Oleidesulfovibrio alaskensis DSM 16109: one gene and its partner. The protein of the gene in region 2 interacts with the protein of the main gene of each other region in a pairwise test. Links are inferred from orthologs where the notes say so. Each region holds a gene or a part of one and is shown on either strand. Other genes may lie near its edges. The genes, in order: ung and ndk.

Region 1 (3,273 bases), on a different replicon or contig from region 2:
GGATTCAGACAGCTTGTTCCGGCGAAACGAAACGACTTGCAGCGTTCCGGCAAACAGTATCGCGCCATTATCATAGTATATTTTCGCCATACGCTGTCTGCAGCACTTCAGAACGTATCTGCCGGAGTCAACACGAGGTCTCCTAAATGGTTATATAAACATCCGATTCGCTTTTTTCAAGAAGATTTTGTATCTCTTTGCAAGGTTAGGCATATTTATACTGACCAGCAGGTAAAAAAACTTCCTAACCCCATAGCAATACACTAATAATCGAAGCAGCTCATGAGTGACATTATTTTTTACCATCCCGAACCTGCACCACGTACACGGCATATCCGGCCAGTTTTCATTCCGTTTGCAGGCTGTCCGGGACGCTGCGTGTTCTGTGCGCAGACAGCCCAGACAGGCGTAGGCCCCGCCGCCCTGAGCGAACGGTACAGCCAGCTGCAGAAAGAACTGCAACTGGCCTATGAAGCAGGGGAATCTCCTTTTGAACTGGCGTATTACGGCGGCACATTCACTGCGCTGGATGACATGTGGCAGGAAAAATTCATCGCGCTGGGCCGGCAGTACCGTCATAAAGGTCTGGTCACCTCCATACGCTGTTCCACCCGTCCCGACTGTGTGGACGTTGCCGGTCTGCAGCGGCTGCACCGGATGGGGCTGGATACGGTGGAGCTGGGCATACAGAGCTTCAGCAACGACGCGCTGACCCGCAGCGGCCGCGGATACACGGCGCATACCGCCGTAACCGGCTGCCGCATTGTGCGCGAAGCCGGTCTGGGACTGGGCATACAGCTGATGCCCGGCCTTCCGGGACACAGCGAGGGAGCCTTTCTGCGTGATGTCCGGACAGCCTGTTCACTCGGCCCTGACATGGTACGCCTGTATCCCTGCCTTGTTTTCGAGGGGACGCTGCTGGCCTCGTGGTGGCGCGACGGCAGATACAGACCATGGGAAGTCGCCCGCGCATCAGTGATGCTGGGCATGGCCCTGAACACATTTTGGAAGCACGGTATACGGGTCATCCGCGCCGGTGTGGCGCATGTGCCTTCGCTGGCCGGAAAGGTGCTGGCAGGCGCATATCATCCTGCGCTGGGCAGCATGGCCAGAGGCGAAGCACTGGCCGGTCTTGTGTCCTTCCACACGCTCATGCTGGGCGGCAAGGCCACCGAACTGTATGCCCCCAGACGTTTTCAGGGTGAATTCTGGGGACACCGCAACACGCTGGTGCCAAGATGGGCACGCCACGGACTGGGGCGCTCCAATGTGCACTGGTGGGACAAATCTTTCTTCCTGCTCTCATAATCTGCGGTAGCGCGGTCCGGCGGCTCCGCCTGCGGGCGGAACCGCAAAGCCCCTGCACTACCACAGCACAGGCAAAAGCCCTCTGGCAGCCAGCCAGCTGTTGGCCGTGACAAAATGCCCGCAGCCCAGAAACCCTTTGTGCGCGGAAAACGGCGAAGGATGAACACTTTCCAGCAGCAGATGGCGCCCCGTATCCACCAGAGCCGCCTTCTGTCTGGCATGATTGCCCCACAGCATGAATACCACGGCCGGACAGCGCTCTGAAACCGTGCGGATAATATCGTCCGTCACCGCGTGCCAGCCCAGCGCGGCATGAGACCCCGCCCGGCCCGCCTCCACCGTGAGGGCGGTGTTAAGCAAAAGCACGCCCTGTTCCGCCCACGGAGTGAGATCCGTCTGCACACCGTTATGCTGCATACCCGCCGCAGCCGGAGCTTCAGGCTTCTGTGCGGCGGCCTCTTTGAGCACATTACGCAGTGAAGGCGGCGGCTTGACCCCCTGCGGAACGGAAAACGCCAGCCCGTGGGCCTGACCTGCGCCGTGGTACGGGTCCTGCCCCACTATGACAACCCGCACTGTATGCAGCGGCGTGCAGTGCAGCGCGGCAAAGACCTGTCCTTCCGGCGGATAGACGGTTTTGCTACGACGCAGACGCGCGACTGAACGCAGCAGGGGCAGATGCGCCCCCTCGCGCAGCAACGGCACAGCCTGTGCCCAGTCAGCCGGCGGGGCATCGGCAAAAACATCAGAGCGGCTCATGCGCACCCCCGCGACAGCAATCCGACGGCATGCCTGTTCACTGCCGCTCCGCCCAGCGTTGCAGCCGGTCAAAACATTCCGTCAGCTCCGCCTCGTCCGCCCCGAAGGACAACCGCAGATGATTTTCTCCCGCCGGTCCGAAAGAGGCACCCGGAACGGTGATGACCCTCGCCTCTTCAAGAATGCGCCGGGCCACTTCCGGCGAAGGCTCCGGAGTACAGGAGTAACGGGCCATCACATAAAAAGCGCCCCGCGGCGGCACGCAGGTAAAAGCGGGAGCAAGAGCCGCCATGCGGTCCATGGTCAGACTGCGGCGTTTTTCCAGCGCGGCGCACATCTGTTCCACGCAGTCCTGCGGACCGGTCAGGGCTGCCAGCGCCGCATGCTGCGAAACAGTGGGAGCACAGATGGCCGTGGCATCGTGCACCTTGAGCATTTCACCCATCCATCCGGCTGAAGCAGCAGCGTACCCCACACGCCATCCCGTAAGGGCATACTTTTTGGAAAACGAATTGATGACAATGACATTTTCACGCATTTCAGGAAGACTTGCCGGACTGAGCGGCGCCGCATGTCCTCCGAACACCATATAGTCGTAAGTTTCGTCGGAAATAAGCACCAGATTGTGTTCGAGCGCCAGACGGCACAACGCACGCACATCCTCGTCCGCGTAGACCGTTCCCGTGGGGTTGCCCGGATTGCAGACAATCACCGCGCGGGTGCGCTCCGTCACTGCAGCTCGTACGGCCTCCACATCCAGCCCCCAGTCCGCGGAGCGCAGCGGCACATGCACGGGCACGCCTTCGGCCATGAGCACCTGTTCGGCATGCGAGGCATAGCCCGGAGAAGGAATGATGACCTCATCACCCCTGTCCACAACAGTCAGCAGCGCCATAAGCAGAGCTTCCATGGCACCCACGGTGACGGCCACCTCACTGTCAGGGTCCGCGGCAAAGCCCTTTGCGGCAGTCAGATGCTCCGCAATGGCCTGACGCAATGCGGGCATACCCGGCTGCAAGGAATACTTGCCCGCCGACGGATCATCGCGCAGCACCCTGCAGACGGCATCCACGATATGCGGGGGCGTGGAAAACGAGGGCACCCCCTGTCCCAGAGAAACACACCCGCCGATACGGGCGGCAAGCATGGGCATAAGTTTGGTGGCGGAAATCCTGATCTGCTGCACACGGCGTGCAACTCTGCGGG
Region 2 (3,163 bases):
AAGGCAAGGTGCAGTTCCAGATCGAATACACCGACGAATTCATTCAGGCGCATGTGCAGGGGCTTGATCCCGTCGTTATGGGTAAAATGCGTGCGGGACACTACAGTCCCGAAGGTCATCTTGATCTGCACGGCCAGAACATCATCCAGTCGTATTCCGCCATGGTGCAGTTCATCCAGACAAGCTACACCAAAGGCAAGCGCTGTGTGCTGCTTATACCCGGACGCGGAAAGAACAGCCCCGAAGGTTACGGCGTTCTGCGGGACAAAGTGCAGACATGGCTTACACGGGATCCGTTCAAACGGGTGGTACTGGCTTTCTGCACCGCCCAGCCCAAAGACGGCGGTGCCGGTGCCCTGTATGTGCTGCTGCGCAAATTCAAAAAAAGCTCGGGGAAAATACACTGGAACCGCACCCCCAGCGATGCGGACCTGTTTCTGTAACACCCTGCGTTTTTCTGCCTGCTGCACGCCGCAAAGGCGCCTTGCATGCAGCCTGCCTCATTCTGTCTGTCCGGTCTGCCGGATTATTCTGCGCATCCCAAAAAAAAACGGGATGCCCTTTGCGGGCATCCCGTTGTATTCTCTGTTGCCGGCAGGGCTATCTGCGCATGGCCAGACCTTTTTCATAGGCTGCCAGCACGGCATCAATGATGTGTCCCCGCACAGCGGTGCGGTCAAGGTGGTTGGTTCCGGCTATGGTTGTTCCGGCCGGAGAAGTGACCATCTCGCGCAGCAGCGAAGGATGCATTCCCGTCTGTTCGGCCAGAGCGCACGAGCCGGAAAACAGCTCCGTCACCATTTCTGTGGCCTGCTGCCGCGTAAACCCTACGGTTACCGCGGCTTCGATGACAGCTTCCATCATATGAAAGACATAGGCGGGACCGCATCCGGCCACAGCGGTAAATGCCTCGAACTTCTGTTCGGGCAGTACAATCACCTTGCCGATGGCTGCAAACAGGTTCCGGACAGCGGTTGCGGCTTCTGCAGACAGGGCGGGATCGTCCAGACACATGCCGTAAATGCCCCTGCCGACCATGGCCGGCGTATTGGGCATCACCCGCACCACCGGGGCCGCCCCCTGAGCAGCGCTGCGCATGGCTTCCAGCGAAACACCGGCGGCAATGGAAACCAGCACCTTGCCGGCATCCAGAACAGGACGCACCTGCCCTATAACATCGCAAATCTGATCAGGCTTGACGCCCAGCAGAATAATGTCGGCACGCCGCGCCAGCGCCACGGCATCAGGAGCAGGCTCAAGGCCTATTTCATCCCGCAGGGCTTCCACTTTCGGGGCACTGCGGTTAAAGCCGGCCAGCTGCAATCCTTCCACCCCGGCAAGACCGCGCATGATGGCGCCGCCCATGTTGCCGCAACCGATACACCCCAGAACCGTATTTTTCATCAGCCGGTTATCTCCATGGCGTTAAAGAAGTAGCCCATTTCAAATGCAGCAGTTTCGGCAGCGTCGGAACCGTGTACCGAGTTTGCCTCAAGTCCTTCTGCAAACTGTCTGCGAATGGTGCCTTCTGCCGCATTTTCAGGATTGGTGGCCCCCATCAGCTCACGCCAGCGGGCCACGGCATTATCCCCTTCCAGCACCATGGCCACAATGGGGCCTGATGTCATGAAATCCGTCAGGCTGGCGAAAAAGGGGCGCTCTTTATGAACATGATAAAAGCCTTCGGCCTGCTCTCTTGTCAGCCGCATTTTTTTCATGGCGACCACGCGCAGTCCGTTCTGCTGAATGACGGACAGAATGGGGCCTTCAAGATTGCGTCTTGTGGCGTCAGGCTTGATGATGGCAAAGGTTCTTTCTGCCATGTGTTCGTTCCTCCGATGCAGTGTGTTTGTGTGATGTGTGTGCATTAGGCACGCGGTACGCATCCGCGCGCCGACAGTGTTTATTGCCTGCGATGCCGCACTTTATCAAGCCCCGCCACACTGACAATCTGAATCTTGCGGCTGCGCACCCGCTGCCACTCTTCCAGCGCGGCCAGCGTTTCAGGCGTGGGATGCCCTATGGCAATGGCCGTGCCCTGACGCAGTGCCACGCCGGCAGCTTTGTCCAGCTGGTGCATAATGCTTTTTTTGTCACGCACCACATCAAGAAACACCGAGCGCCGGAATGCATGCAATCCGGCTGCCGCCGCCTTACGGTACAGCACAGAACCGCCATGCGTCACACTGTCCAGCACAAACAGCTTTCTGCCGCGCAGTTCATCCACCACGGCCTGCACTCCCGCATCGTCCTGCGTAAAACGCGACCCCATATGGTTGTTTATGCCTACGGCATGGGGCACCATACCCAGATTTTCGCCTAGCACAGTATGTATCTGATCCGGTGTCATGGAGACAAACAAGGCTCCCGGTCCCGGATTCACACGGGGGTAGCCCACCGGCTCCATGGGCTGGTGGATCATTATCTCGCACCCGTGCTGCCAGCCGTAATCAGCGGCGCGGCGGGCATAGGTTGCACGCGGCCATATGGAAAGCGTCACCGGATATTCCAGCGCCACAAGACGCTCCACAGCCCGCATGCTTTCACCTATGTCATCTATGACTATGGCAAGACGGGGCAGGTCGTTTTCCCGCTCCTGAATCTGCGTTGCAGCGGCTCCGCTTTCGGACCGGTCCGTGACAACGGCATCGGGGCTGCCGGCATCATCCTGCGCCTCCGGCAAGGGTGTGACGGCCTCTGATGTGCCTCTGTGCTGTCCGTCGACCGGAGGCTGCGGCTCCTGCTCCTGCAGCACGGCAAAAGCCAGTGCATGCGTCACCACACCGTCAAGCGAAATGCGCCATGCGCCACCGGCGGCCTGCTGCAAAGTCGCGGCCGGAACCCATGTGGCCAGAGCCGTACGCAACCCGGCAATAAAGTCATCATGACCGTTGCCGAGTCTTATCTCCAGCTGCTGGAAATGATACTCCTCTCCGTTGTGCGACCGTACTTCGACCCGCTGCAGCCCCAGTGCCCTGCGGGGCAGGTCCAGCCGTTCCAGCGTGCGCAGCAAAGCATAGTCCACCTGCTTGACGGTCTGATCCAGCGAGCTGCCCAGCGATTCTTCATAGGGAAGGCTCGAAGGATCGAGCAGATCGCGGACAGACGGCAGAGCCTCGCCCGACTGTGCCTGTTCAGCATCGGCAGGGGCACTAGCCGTACC

Evidence for each region.
Region 1: the proteins of ndk (region 2) and ung interact in binary tests that used the Escherichia coli proteins (3 or more experiments, as listed by UniProt). The link is inferred for Oleidesulfovibrio alaskensis DSM 16109 from one-to-one orthologs.

The regions. Positions count from the first base shown.
Region 1 is NZ_AXWQ01000007.1:180,659-183,931, reverse strand. The notes cover bases 217-3,171. They hold ung (uracil-DNA glycosylase), read right to left. Parts: upstream 2,068-3,171; coding sequence 1,366-2,067; downstream 217-1,365. Other genes in these bases: H586_RS0107535 (pyridoxal phosphate-dependent aminotransferase), read right to left, coding at 2,105-3,171; H586_RS0107545 (elongator complex protein 3), read left to right, coding at 283-1,308. Also shown: more of H586_RS0107535, read right to left, coding at 3,172-3,273. UniProt on the Escherichia coli protein: Excises uracil residues from the DNA which can arise as a result of misincorporation of dUMP residues by DNA polymerase or due to deamination of cytosine.
Region 2 is NZ_AXWQ01000005.1:315,723-318,885, forward strand. The notes cover bases 114-2,958. They hold ndk (nucleoside-diphosphate kinase), read right to left. Parts: upstream 1,824-2,958; coding sequence 1,404-1,823; downstream 114-1,403. Other genes in these bases: H586_RS0104295 (Smr/MutS family protein), read left to right, coding at 114-443; proC (pyrroline-5-carboxylate reductase), read right to left, coding at 601-1,404; H586_RS18110 (divergent polysaccharide deacetylase family protein), read right to left, coding at 1,904-2,958. Outside these bases: more of H586_RS0104295, read left to right, coding at 1-113; more of H586_RS18110, read right to left, coding at 2,959-3,163. UniProt on the Escherichia coli protein: Major role in the synthesis of nucleoside triphosphates other than ATP. The ATP gamma phosphate is transferred to the NDP beta phosphate via a ping-pong mechanism, using a phosphorylated active-site intermediate.